One region of the Megamonas funiformis genome, then DNA from elsewhere that is predicted to be linked to it. Evidence: a T-box and tRNA genes for the amino acid it is inferred to sense, from the RefSeq annotation. Region 1 holds a T-box; the other holds one or more tRNA genes.
The links. A T-box is a leader RNA that pairs with one kind of tRNA and senses whether it is charged. The one in region 1 lies ahead of glyQ (glycine--tRNA ligase subunit alpha), so its partner is inferred to be a tRNA-Gly.

Region 1 (7,082 bases):
AACGACGTTCAAGAGCTGTATCTTTTTCAATATATTTACGGTACTCATTTAAAGTAGTAGCACCAATACAGCGGAGTTGTCCACGTGCTAACATTGGTTTTAATAAGTTACCAGCGTCCATAGCACCTTCAGTTGCGCCAGCACCTACTACAGTATGAATTTCATCGATGAATAATAAAATCTGTCCATCGGATTTAGAGATTTCATTTAATACAGATTTTAGACGTTCTTCAAATTCACCACGATATTTAGCACCAGCGATTAATGAGCCCATATCAAGAGAATATAATGTTTTATTTTTTAGAGATTCTGGAACATCACCTGTTACGATACGGCGAGCTAAACCTTCAACGATAGCAGTTTTACCAACACCAGGTTCACCGATTAATACTGGGTTATTTTTAGTACGACGAGATAAGATTTCGATAGTACGGCGGATTTCTTCATCACGGCCAATAACAGGGTCGAGCTTACCAACTCTTGCCATAGCTGTTAAATCACGACCGTATTTTTCAAGTGATTTATAACCACTTTCAGGATTATCACTATTTACATTTTGTTTACGTTCTGATTTGATTACAGCTTGAATTTTATTTTGATGTAGATTAAATTCTCTACATAATGTTTGCATTTCGTCATCGCTATCGCTGACAATAGCTAATAATAAATGTTCTGTGCTTATATATTCATCGTTCATGTTTTCAGCGAGTTTTGCTGCTCTACCTAATACACGAACCATTTCTGTACTCATGCCTAAACGACTTTGACCTTTTACGCTAGGAATTTTTTTGAGTATTTGTTCTAATTTTGCTTTGAGCATAGGTAAATCTACTCTACATTCAGCAAAAATAGTAGCGAGTAAACCTTCTGGTTCTTTAATCAAAGCAGAAAGAACATGAGCAGATGTAATTTCTTGATGATAGCGAAGTGCTGCTTCTTGCTGTGCAGATTGCATAGCTTCTAAAACTTTTTGTGTATATTTTTCTTCACCCATGATTTATACCTCCAAGTCATGATGAGTAACATTTCGATTAATAATAGTATAAAAACAATAATATAGTAAACATAAATACTAAAGTAATAATTTATGTTATACTTTAGTTTCATATTTGCTTACAAAACATATTATAAAAGCTAAAAGTCAAATTGTCAAACATTATTTTGACTTTTTGACATTTATTTTTAAAAATTTTTTATCTATACTAAAAATCTTTATATTATAATAAGATAGAGGTGATTTTATTTATGGAAAGACTCATAGGATTTGCCCCATCTATTGATGAAAATTGTACAACTATTATCTTAGGTTCAATGCCAAGTGTGAAATCTTTGGAACAGCAACAATATTATGCTCATCCTCAAAATAGATTTTGGAAATTAATGGCTATATTTTTTAATGAAGGAATAATACCAACTATTTATCAAGAGCGACTAGAATTATTGAGAAAAAATCATATTGCGCTATGGGACTCTATAGATTCTTGTATTCGAGAAGGTAGTTTAGATAGTGCTATTTGCGATGAAGTGCCAAATGATTTTAAAGCTTTATTTGCTAAATATCCTAAGATAAAGACTATTTGTTTTAATGGCGGAAAATCTTTTCAGTGCTTTAAGAAATATAATAAAGATATTTTAAAAGATAAAACATATACTTTTTATACTTTGCCATCTACAAGTCCAGCAAATGCTAAATTTCGTTTGCCGATGCTTCAAGAAGTTTGGCAACAAGCTTTAGCTAGACATATAAACAATAAATAGATTTTATAAAATAAAAAAGGTACCTACAAAATATTTCATAGGTACCTTTTCGTTATTATCATGGTAATGTTCTTAATTTATCAAGTGGCCAGAAGATGAGTATTGCTTTACCTTTGATTAAATCAAATGGTACCATGCCTACATCAGCGAAACGACTATCTTCGGAATTATTGCGATTATCGCCCATTACAAAGATATGTCCTTCTGGTACAGTAGCCAGTGGATAATCGCCTCTAGTTGTGCTTAAGATATATGGTTCATTTTTTAATTCCCCATTTACATAAATATGACCATCTTTGATTTCAATAGTATCTCCAGGAATTGCAATTACACGTTTGATAAAATCACGGCTAGGGTCTTTTGGATATTGGAATACCAAGATATCACCGCGTTCAGGGTCATGTAAATTATAAATAAATTTATTAACGACTAAACGCTCTTGATTTTGTAATGTCGGACGCATAGAAGGTCCATCAACTAAATATAATTCTACTACAAAATGACGAATGAATAAGGCTAAGACAACAGCGATAGCTATGGAAATAACCCAATCTTTAATTTCACTACCTAAAGATGACTCTTTTTTATCAGCCATGATAATCCTCCCTCTACTAGAACATACTAATAAAACAAAAGGGACTTGCCATAGGCAGTCCCTCTTATGAAGATATTAGCGTCTTTCTTTAATACGAGCAGCTTTACCAGTAAGGTTACGAAGATAATAAAGTTTTGCTCTACGAACAATACCTCTACGAGTAACTTCGATTTTTGCAAGGCGTGGGGAATGTACTGGGAAAGTACGTTCAATACCAACACCATAAGAAATTCTTCTTACTGTGAAGTTTTCACGAACGCCAGAACCTTGGCGAGCGATTACAACACCTTCGAACATCTGAATACGTTCGTTGGATCCTTCAACTACTTTTACATGTACGCGAACGCTATCGCCAGGGATGAATTTAGGGATATCGTTACGTAATTGTTCCTGTTCTAAAGCCTGAATAATATTCATTATTTTTCCTCCTTAATTCAAACGTTCATATAAGAATATCTCACAGCGGACCGTTTGTTGCATACTAGGTTATTTTATCATATAAAAATAGGCTATGCAATATATTTTTTGGAGATTTTTCGAGAGTTTGACAAATATTTTAGGATAATTTATATTAAAGGCAGAATATGAAAAAGGGAGCTTGTAGACAGGCTGAGAGGAAGTTGTGAACTTCGACCTATGACCTGATTTGGATAATGCCAACGTAGGGAAATATTAGTTTGATTACGTATTTTCAAGGAAATGGCATGGCTATTTCCTTTTTTTATTTTTAAATATTTTTATTTTTTATGAGGTGATTTTTTGTCTACATTTTTTACATCAACAAATAATTCTAGTTTTAATGTATCATTGATTTGGTTTGGTACAGCAGTCTCTGTGGCTGAAATCATGACAGGAACTTTTTTAGCACCACTTGGCATGAAAGATGGATTTTTAGCTATTTTAGTAGGTCATGTAATTGGTGGAATTATTCTTTATTTAGCAGGGATTATCGGTGCTAATAAACGTTGTAGTGCTTCTGAAAGTATTAATTTATCTTTTGGTAAGTTGGGTTCTGTTAGTTTCTCTCTATTAAATACTATTCAATTAATAGGTTGGACTTCTATAATGACCATCATTGGGGCACAAGCTTTTAATAAATTAATGGCATCTTTATGGAATATGGGAGAAAATACTATTTTATGGACAATTATTATAGGTCTTTTTCCTTGCATTTGGATTTTTAGTACAATGGATTTTGTAAGTAAGATAAATAAAGTAGTAATGCTTTGTTTATTGCTTGCTTCTTTATATTTAGGTTTTGGGGCTGTAGTTTCTGCAAATGAAGTGGTAACTTCTTTAGATGAAAGTATGAGTTTTGGCATGGCGGTAGAATTAAATATTGCTATGTGTTTATCATGGATGCCAGTTATTTCAGATTATACAAGAACACTTAAAAATCAATCTACAGGTACATTGAGCTGTGTAGTGGCATATTGTTTTGGCAGTATTTTAATGTATACAATTGGCTTAGGTAGTGCTGTTCATTATGGGATAACAGATATTTGTGATATTTTCATGTTATCTGGATTGGGTGTTATTTCTTTAGTTGTTATTTTATTATCTACAGTAACAACAAATTTCATTACGATAAATTCTTCAAGTATTTGTTTAAATCATATCAGTAATCAATTAGATGTAAAATATACAGCGTTTTTTGTATGTATAATTTCTACATTGCTTGCTATTTTCTTATCCATGGAACAATATGAAACTTTCCTTTATTTTATAGCAGCAACTTTTGCACCGTTATTTGCTATTGCTTTTTCTGAATATTTCTTTAGCTATAATATTTATCATCAAAATTCACTTATCACTGGTAAAAATTGTCTTTTATGGTTAATTGGTTTTATAGCTTATGAATTGTTGATTGATTACAGCACTTTTATTGGGATTACTGTGCCAGTTATGTTAGCTATAGCCATTATTAATATTTTTGTTAATCAATTGATTGGAGCAAAAAAATTTAGTTTAAATAAGAGATATTAAAAGTATTTTATTATTTAGCCATAAATCTAAAAGTAAACAACATAAATATATTGACAAGGATTTTTTCTTTTGCTAGACTTTATGTACAGCAATGAACTAGAAAAGTAACTTTAATCAGCGAGTAGTGATGGTGTAAGACTACAAAAAGTGAATGGCACTAGGGAGCTTTATAATAATAAATAACATTCTAAAGAGGACTTAAATATATTTAAGTCAATCAGGGTGGAACCGCGGGAATACATCTCGTCCCTGTAACATTTTGTTGTTACATGGGCGAGATTTTTTATTTTGTCGCCCATGAATATCAAGGAGGTATATTTATGACATTTCAGGAAATTATCCTGACTTTGCAGGAATTTTGGTCTAAGCAAGGCTGTATTTTAGCTCAACCTTATGACGTGGAAAAAGGTGCAGGTACTATGAACCCTTCTACATTTTTACGTGTACTTGGCCCTGAACCTTGGCATGTAGCATATGTAGAACCATCTCGTCGTCCAGCTGATGGTCGTTATGGTGAAAATCCTAACCGTTTATTCCAACATCATCAATTCCAGGTAATTATGAAACCATCTCCTGATAATATTCAGGAACTTTATTTACAGAGCTTAGCAAAACTCGGTATCAATGAAAAAGAACATGATATCCGTTTTGTTGAAGATAACTGGGAATCTCCAACACTTGGTGCTTGGGGTCTTGGTTGGGAAGTTTGGCTCGATGGTATGGAAATCACACAGTTTACTTATTTCCAACAAGTAGGTAGTGTTGATGTAAAACCTGTAGCTTCTGAAATCACTTATGGTCTTGAACGTATTGCAATGTATATTCAAGAAAAAGAAAATGTTTATGATATTGATTGGAATGGCACATACACTTATGGTGATGTATTCCATCAAAATGAATTTGAACAATCCACTTATAACTTTGAACTTGCAGATACTGCTCTTTTATTTGACCTTTTCGATAAATACGAAAAAGAAGCTGTTCGCGTAATTGAGCTTGGCTATGTTCATCCAGCATATGATTATGTATTAAAATGTTCTCATACATTTAACTTGCTTGACTCTCGTGGAGCAATCAGCGTATCTGAACGTACAGCGTTTATTTCTCGTGTACGTAATCTTGCTCGTCTTTGTGCTCAATGTTATTTAAAACAGCGTGAAGAACTCGGCTATCCTCTCTTGAAGAAAGGAGCAAAATAATAATGGCTAAAGATTTATTATTAGAAATTGGTACAGAAGAAGTTCCTGCTCATTTTATGCCAGGAATTTTAGCTCAATTAAAAGAAAAAGCAACTGCAAAATTTCAAGAAATGCGTCTTGATTTTGATGAAGTAACAACTCTTGGTACACCTCGTAGAACTGCACTTTTAGTAAAAAATCTTGCAGAAACTCAGCAAGGTGCATCTAGTGAATATAAAGGCCCATCTACTGCTATCGCTTTTGATAAAGATGGCAATCCTACAAAAGCAGCTATTGGTTTTGCTCGTGGCAAAAAAGTAGATGTTGCTGATTTAGTAGTAAAAGATGGTTATGTATATGCTGTTTCCAGCGAAGAAGGCAAACAGACTGTAGAACTTTTACCTACTTTATTAAAAGAATTAGTAGAAGGTTTGAACTTCCCTAAAAATATGCGTTGGGGCGATTTAGATTTCCGCTTTGTACGTCCACTTCGTTGGCTCGTAGCTTTGTATGATGAAGAAGTAATTGATTTTACAGTAGCTAATGTAACATCTGGTCGCGTATCTCGTGGTCATCGTTTCTTAAGTGAAGGCGATTTCACAATCAATAAAGCAAGTGATTATGAACAAGCTTGTAAAGATGCATTTATTATTGTAGACCAAGAAAAACGTCGCGATATCATCAAAGCACAGATTGAAGAAATTGCAAAAGCTCACAATGGTCATGCAGAAATCACGGAAGATTTATTAGAAGAAGTAATTTATCTTGTAGAATATCCAACAGCACTTTGTGGAACTTTTGAAGATAAATATCTTAAATTACCAAAAGAAGCAGTAATGACTCCAATGAGAGATCATCAACGTTATTTCCCTGTTTTAGATGATAATAACAATTTATTACCATTATTTATTACAGTTCGCAATGGTGGCGATTATTGCTTAGATAAAGTACAGCATGGTAATGAACGTGTACTTCGTGCAAGACTTGCTGATGCTCAATTCTTCTTTGATGAAGATAGAAAACATAGTCTTTATGATTATGTAGAAAAATTAAAAACTGTAGTATTCCAAGAAGGTCTTGGTACAATTTATGATAAAGCTAATCGTTTAGCAGAACTTTCTGCTTTCATTGGCGAAAAAGTAAATGCTACAGAAGCTGAAATAAAAACAACTAAACGTGCTGCAATTTTAGCAAAAGCTGACCTTGTATCTGCTATGGTTTGTGAGTTCACTGAACTTCAAGGTATTATGGGTCGTGAATATGCACTTTTAGATGGTGAAGGTCAAGAAGTAGCAACTGCTATTTATGAACATTATATGCCACGTTTTGCAGGTGATGCAGAACCAGCTAGCGTAGCAGGTCGTCTTGTTTCTTTAGCTGATAAAATGGATAATATCGTAGCTACATTTAGCCGTGGACTTGTACCAACTGGTTCTCAAGATCCATTTGCACTTCGTCGTCAAGCTCTTGGCATTGTGCATACAATCATTGAAGCAAACTACACTATTTCTATCAGTGAAATTGCAGATAAAGCAATGGATTTACTCAATATCACTGATAGTGAA
Region 2 (7,082 bases), 610 kb from region 1:
GAGGATAAGATTCATTGCTTTCAAGAGCAGGGTACATAACGCTTTCTACTTTATCATTGCTTTCTAAATATTTAGCAACAGTAAGAGCATTTTCGCAGTATTGTTTCATACGTACAGGTAAAGTTTCTAAACCTAAGTTTAATAAAAATGCAGAATGTGCAGCTGGATAGCAACCGAAATCACGCATTAACTGCATTCTAGCTTTTAAAATATAAGCTTGTTTACCATAAGTTTTTGTATAGGAAAGACCGTGATAAGATGGATCTGGTTCTACTAATTCAGGGAAATTACCATTATCCCAATTGAAATTACCGCTATCAACGATTACACCACCGATTTGAAGTGCATGACCGTCCATATATTTACTAGTGGAATGAGTAACAATATCAGCACCAAATTCAAATGGTTTACATAAGATAGGAGTTGCAAAAGTGTTATCCACAATCAAAGGAACACCATGAGCATGAGCGATATTTGCATAACGTTCGATATCAAAAACAGTTAATGCAGGATTAGCTAAAGTTTCACCAAAAACAGCTTTAGTATTAGGCTTAAAAGCAGCATGAATTTCTTCATCAGTAGCATCATGACCAACAAAGATACATTCAATACCTAATTTTTTTAAAGTGAAAGCGAAAAGATTTACAGTACCACCATAAATTTGAGTAGTGGAGATAAAGCTATCACCAGCATTACAGATATTTAAAATAGCAAGTAAGTTAGCAGCTTGACCAGAAGTAGTACACATAGCACCAACGCCACCTTCAAGGTCAGCAATTTTATTTTCAACAGCCATGACTGTAGGATTAGCAAAACGAGAATAAATTAAAGATTTAGTAGGTTCATCAAAAACAGCAGCAACATCATCAGTAGAGTCATAAACATATGTAGTGCTTTGCACAATTGGCATGACACGAGGTTCAGTATTTTTAGGGCTGTATCCAGAATGTAAACATTTAGTAGCGTCTTTCATAAAAAAATAGCCTCCTTAGTAAAATATAAATTATATTATAAAACATTATAGACAAAATAGAAAGTATTTATATACATGAAGAAAATTATTTATTGTAAATATGTTTAAAAGCTGAATATATTTTTAGATAAAAAGAAAAAACTAGCAAGTAAAATAAATACCTGCTAGTTTTTGTTTAAACATCTTTAGAAGAAATATATTTAATAATACCAAATCCTAAAATCAAAGTTAAAGCACAGATAAAAATTTCTTCATTTTGCGGAATACCTGGATAAAGTTCCAAGATAGAACCTAAAATGAATCCAAGGATAATTAAAAAAGTAGGTTGAGGATAGTTTTGCATAAGATTTTCTAATAATTTAGTAGTTAGTAAAATACCCACAACTAGACCAAATCCTAATGGAATTAAAAATGGTAAATAAAATTCAGAAGCCGCACGCATAGTTTCATCATATAATCCCATCAATAAAAGCATATAAGAAACGCTTATTCCTGGTAAAACAAGTGCAATAGCAGCTATAAAACCAGCGACAACTAATAATAAATAAGTGTACCAATTAGTAGCATCATTTGTAGTTACATTACTGATAGGAGACATTTCAAAAAAGAGAACAATTAAAAAGCCAATAGCGACATATATAGGGACTGTCCAGGAAAATTTAGTTAATTTAGCCTCGCGAAACATCAAAGGCACACTGCCTGCTACAGCACCCATAAAGAAATAAAGCATAGGCATAGGATAAGTTTCAATTAAATGCAAAATAGGTTTAGAAAAAGAAACAATACCTATTAAAGAACCTGCTAAAAATATAGTTAAAAAAAGAGAATTTCTAAATTTATTTTTCATGAATGAACTTACAGAAGAAATTAATTTAGTATAAATCCCAAGTATCATAGCCATAGAACCGCCACTAACACCAGGAACTAGCATGGTAGAACCAACAACTAACGACTTAGCAAAAGTTACAACATAATTTCTCATAAAAGTAAACAAAACCCCTTCTAAAATAAAAAATAAATTGACAATAAAAAAGACATAGCCTATAAAAGGTTATGCCTAATATGAGATTTCCAAAACATACTATAATTGTATAGTTTGTAAAAAATAAAGTCAATTAACAAAAAAAGAATTTACAAAGATTTTACAAAATCAAATCATCAATTAGAAAAGAAAATAAAAGACGACATAAAATAGATGTAATAATAGCAAGCTTAGCAAAAGTCTAGACGAAAAAAATAAATAAAAAGCGATGTAAAAACATCGCTCTAATTTAACCAAATAAAATCATATAATCACATATCATTTAAAATTTTAACGAAATCTTCCCTACAAACAGCCGAATTAAACTTTTGTCTCAAACTAGCACTGCCATACAAGCCATGAGTATACCACGTAGCATGCTTTCTCATTTCACGAGGACCAATATAATCGCCCTTCCATTTCAAAAGCATATCCAAATGTTCTAAAATAACCTGTTTTCTTTCATCAATGCTAGGTTCACCAGGATCGACACCAGTAAATAAAAATTCTTTAAAACGGCGGAAAATCCAAGGATTACCCTGAGCCCCACGACCAATCATGACAGCATCACAACCAGTATGTTCAAAAATATTTTTTAAATCCTGGCAAGTTCTAACATCGCCATTACCGATGACAGGAATATCAACAGCCTGTTTAACTTCGCGAATAATATCCCAATCAGCATGACCACGATAAAATTCTTCTCTAGTTCTGCCATGAACAGCAATAGCATCAAGCCCAGCCTTTTGAGCAAGCCCAGCCATTTCAACGACATTACAGTGTTCACTATCCCAGCCCTTACGCATTTTCACAGTAACAGGCATATCTTTTACAGCTTCACGAGTAGCACACATTATTTCATATGCTAAAACAGGATCTTTCATCAAAGCTGAACCCTCGCTATTGCGTACAATCTTCGGTGCAGGGCACCCCATATTTATGTCAATCATATCACAACAATTCAAAGAAGCCACAAAACTAGCTGCTTTATACATACGTTCAGGATTACCACTGAATAATTGAATAGCTAAAGGTCTTTGTTCAGGAACAGTCTTTAACATTTCTAAAGTTCGTTCATTGCGAAAATTAATACCCTGGTCGCTGACCATTTCAGAATAAACGAGACCACAGCCCATACGTTGAGCTAAAATACAATAAGCAGTATCAGTTACACCAGCCATAGGTGCTAAAAATACGGGAGTAGTTATTTCTAAGTTTCCTATTTTCATAAATTATTTGAAGGCTTATTTTTTAACCTTTCTAAGTACCCCTTTCTTGAAGCAGCATTACGTTCATAGAGAACGCGAAGACCAGTCAAAGTTAAGAAATGATCTGTTTTATCAATAGTGCTAGACTCTTCCGCAATCATGCGAGCAAGTCCACCAGTTGCGATTACAGTCATATCTTTACCATATTCTTTTTTTATACGATTTACAATACCATCTATTTGCCCTACAGCACCATAGATAATACCAGATTGCATATTTGTAATAGTATTATGGCAAATTACATTTTTAGGAGTAACAAGTTCTATACGAGGCAAATTAGCAGCCTTTTGGAATAAAGCATCTGCTGACATACCGATACCAGGAGCTATTACACCACCTAAAAAATCACCTTTATCATTTACTACATCAAAAGTAGTAGCAGTACCGATATCAATTACAATCAAAGGACCACCATATTGTTCAAAAGCACCAACAACATTTACAATACGGTCAGCACCTAAAAGGCGTGGATTTTCATAAACTAAGCGAATGCCAGTTTTTATACCAGGACCTACAAGTAATGGTTTTATTTTAAAATAACGTTCACACATTTTACTAATAGGAATAACAAGAGGTGGAACAACAGATGAGATAATAATATCATCAATATCGTTCATATCCATACCTTGGAAACGGAACAGTTCGTTTATGAGCATACCATACTCATCGCCAGTTTTTTGTCGGTCGGTGGAAATTCGCCAATGACGATAAAGTTTTTTACCATCATAAGCACCCATAACGATATTACTGTTACCAATGTCAAAAACTAAAAGCATTTTATCCTCCATCTGTGAGTTTAGCGGTTTTGTACTGGTCGAATAGAAACATCGCCTGCTAACACACGTTTTATTTGTCCATCAATATTTACAAGAAGAGCACCATCATCATCAATATCCACGGCAATTCCTTCTAAGACTTCATTTGTGCCGATTACACGGATATGTTGATTTAAAGTAATGGAATATTTACGCCATTCATCAAGAATAGGTGCAAAACCTTCCTCTTGACAGATTATATACAAATGTTCTAAGTAATACAAGATTTTATTTAAAAGTTTTAAACGAGAAATTTTTTTACCTGTAATTTGACTCAAAGAAGTAGCGATATTTTGAATTTCTTCAGGCATTTCTTCTTTATCAATATTAACATTAATTCCCATACCAATAATGATGTAATTTATGCAATCCATTTCAGCATTCATTTCTGTCAAAATACCTACTAATTTTTTTCCTTCATATAAAACATCATTAGGCCATTTAATACCAACTTTTACACCAGTAACATCTTCGATAGCTTTGGTGATAGCAGTAGCAGCCATCAATGTACATTTTGGTGCTTCTTGAGGTAAAAATTTTGGTTTTAAAATGACAGAAAACCAAATCCCTTTATATTTAGGAGAAAAGAAAGAGCGAGATAATCTGCCTCTACCACCACCTTGTTCTTCACTGATGATGATAGTACCATCTTTAACACCTTGAAGTGCTACTTTTTTAGCTTGAGTATTTGTGGAGTCTACAGTTTCAAAATATAAAATTTCAGAACCTAATATTTTAGTAGTGAGAGAAGATTTTATTTCTTCACTTGATAATAAGTCTGGAGAGTCAATCAAACGATAACCACTTCTAGGAACACTTTCAATATTATAGCCATTATCACGTAATGCTTTTATATGTTTCCAGATAGCAGTTCGAGATACTTTTAGCGTATCAGCTAAGTATTCACCAGATAAAAATTTGTTGCCATTTTGTTTTAATAAATTTAAGATTTGAGAACGCATAATAAAAATTGTTATAAAATAACAATAGCTACCCTCTTTTCTTTAAGATTTTGATAGGTGATATAAATATAATAAATAGATTAATAAAAATCTTGATTGTTAAAATATATAATAGCCTAACAAAGTCATATTCGCAATAAAGTTAGATAATAAATTTTAGAAGAAAAAAGGATTTTTACAAATTTTAGTAAAATATAATATATATATCTTTAAATATCTTTAAGAATTAGATTATATTTTATAAATTGGAGGTAGATTATGATGATGGCATTAAACTTTCAGGCAAAAAAACATGAAGAATTGATTATGTCACGCAAAAAAAATTGTACTGTTCGCTTAGGAGATGTTCGCAGTCAATATCCAGAAAGTTCTATAGTGTGGATTACTACTGGTAAAAAATATGAAGTGAAAAAAAGATTATATACAGCAATCATTGATAAAGTTCGCGTAAAAAAATTCGCTGAATTAACTTCAAAAGATTTAGGTCACCAAAATCCAGAAATTGATTCATTAGAAGAATTACGTTTAGATTTTGAAAATATTTATCAGCGTCGAATTACTTTAGATGATACTGTAACAGTGATATATTTTTCTGAAGTTCTTTAAGAAATTTTGAATAATAAGCTATTTTTTCATTTCTATATAATGGGAAAATAGCTTATTTATTGGGCTTTTGGAGGCATTGAAAAATTTTTTAAATTTTTTTCAAAAAAGTTGTTGACAAAATACTCTGTTATACATATAATAATATATGTCGCTGATACAGCGGCAGACAAAAAACGTCAAATGCGGAAGTAGCTCAGTGGTAGAGCATCACCTTGCCAAGGTGAGGGTCGCGAGTTCGAGCCTCGTTTTCCGCTCCAGACGGCGGCATAGCCAAGTGGTAAGGCAGAGGTCTGCAAAACCTTTATTCCCCAGTTCAAATCTGGGTGCCGCCTCCAAATGAATTTATTATGCACTGTGTGATTGCACAGTGCATTTTTGTTATATAATAAAATATTGAGCTGTGAAAAATATTGAATATAATTTTTAAGGAGTTGTTTTTTTGCGTAATCGTGGTTTTGAAATAGTGAGTGATTTTAAAGATAAATATATAAATTTACCAACTCGAAAAACAAGTAAATCAGCAGGTTATGATATCGAAGCTGCTGAAGATAAAATCATAAAAGCTGGGCAGATGGCAGTAATTGCAACAGGATTAAAAGCTTATATGCAAGATGATGAATATTTAGGTATACATATTCGTTCTAGTTTAGCTTTTAAAAAGAATTTGAATTTAGTAAATTCTCAAGGTGTTATTGATGCAGATTATTATAACAATGAAGATAATGAAGGTCATATAATGATTGGTCTGATAAACTTTGGTGATGAAGATGTAGAAATTACTAAAGGTATGAGAATAGCTCAAGCCATTTTTTATAAATTTTTAACTATAGATGATGAAAAAAATGTTGATACTATAAGAAGTGGCGGTTTTGGTTCAACAGGAGAATAATATGCAAGATTTAGACTTATTTTCAGCAATGGCTAGTGAAAATAATAAAAATATAAGCGAAAATACCATAGAAATGGATGAAGATTATCGTCCGTTAGCTGAAAGAATGAGACCGCGTAATTTTGATGAATATATAGGACAGGAAAAAATACTGGGTAAAAAATCATTTTTGCGTAGAATGGTACAAGAAGATAAAATACCTTCGATGATTTTATATGGGCCTCCAGGTACAGGAAAGACAACGCTTGCGAAAATGATTGCAGGTATGACAAAAAGTGAATTTTCTCGATTAAACGCGGTGTCTGCTGGTATCTCTGATGTGCGTAAAATCATTGAAAAAGCTGATGAAAATAGAAGATATTATCGTAAACGTACAATTATATTTTTAGATGAAATACATCGTTTTAATAAGGCTCAACAAGATGTATTATTGCCTTATGTTGAAGATGGTAGAATTATCTTGATTGGTGCTACTACAGAAAATCCGTATTTTGAAGTAAATCATGCGTTATTATCTAGAGTTCGTGTAGTAAAATTAGAATTATTAG

Region 2: it has a tRNA-Gly gene. The T-box ahead of glyQ (glycine--tRNA ligase subunit alpha) is inferred to sense a tRNA for this amino acid. The anticodon was not compared.

What each region holds. Positions count from the first base shown of each region.
Region 1 is NZ_CP048627.1:1,068,692-1,075,773, forward strand. It holds gene clpB (ATP-dependent chaperone ClpB) at 1-994, opposite strand, end outside; gene GXM21_RS05280 (DNA-deoxyinosine glycosylase) at 1,246-1,758, shown strand; gene lepB (signal peptidase I) at 1,817-2,353, opposite strand; gene rplS (50S ribosomal protein L19) at 2,429-2,770, opposite strand; TPP riboswitch at 2,934-3,040, shown strand; gene GXM21_RS05295 (cytosine permease) at 3,113-4,339, shown strand; T-box leader at 4,422-4,593, shown strand; gene glyQ (glycine--tRNA ligase subunit alpha) at 4,660-5,538, shown strand; gene glyS (glycine--tRNA ligase subunit beta) at 5,541-7,082, shown strand, end outside.
Region 2 is NZ_CP048627.1:1,675,495-1,682,576, reverse strand. It holds gene GXM21_RS08545 (O-acetylhomoserine aminocarboxypropyltransferase/cysteine synthase family protein) at 1-973, opposite strand, end outside; gene GXM21_RS08540 (DUF368 domain-containing protein) at 1,149-1,955, opposite strand; gene dusB (tRNA dihydrouridine synthase DusB) at 2,267-3,223, opposite strand; gene GXM21_RS08530 (type III pantothenate kinase) at 3,220-4,038, opposite strand; gene GXM21_RS08525 (biotin--[acetyl-CoA-carboxylase] ligase) at 4,059-5,039, opposite strand; gene GXM21_RS08520 (ASCH domain-containing protein) at 5,301-5,645, shown strand; tRNA gene GXM21_RS08515 (tRNA-Gly) at 5,828-5,902, shown strand; tRNA gene GXM21_RS08510 (tRNA-Cys) at 5,906-5,980, shown strand; gene dut (dUTP diphosphatase) at 6,085-6,534, shown strand; gene GXM21_RS08500 (replication-associated recombination protein A) at 6,536-7,082, shown strand, end outside.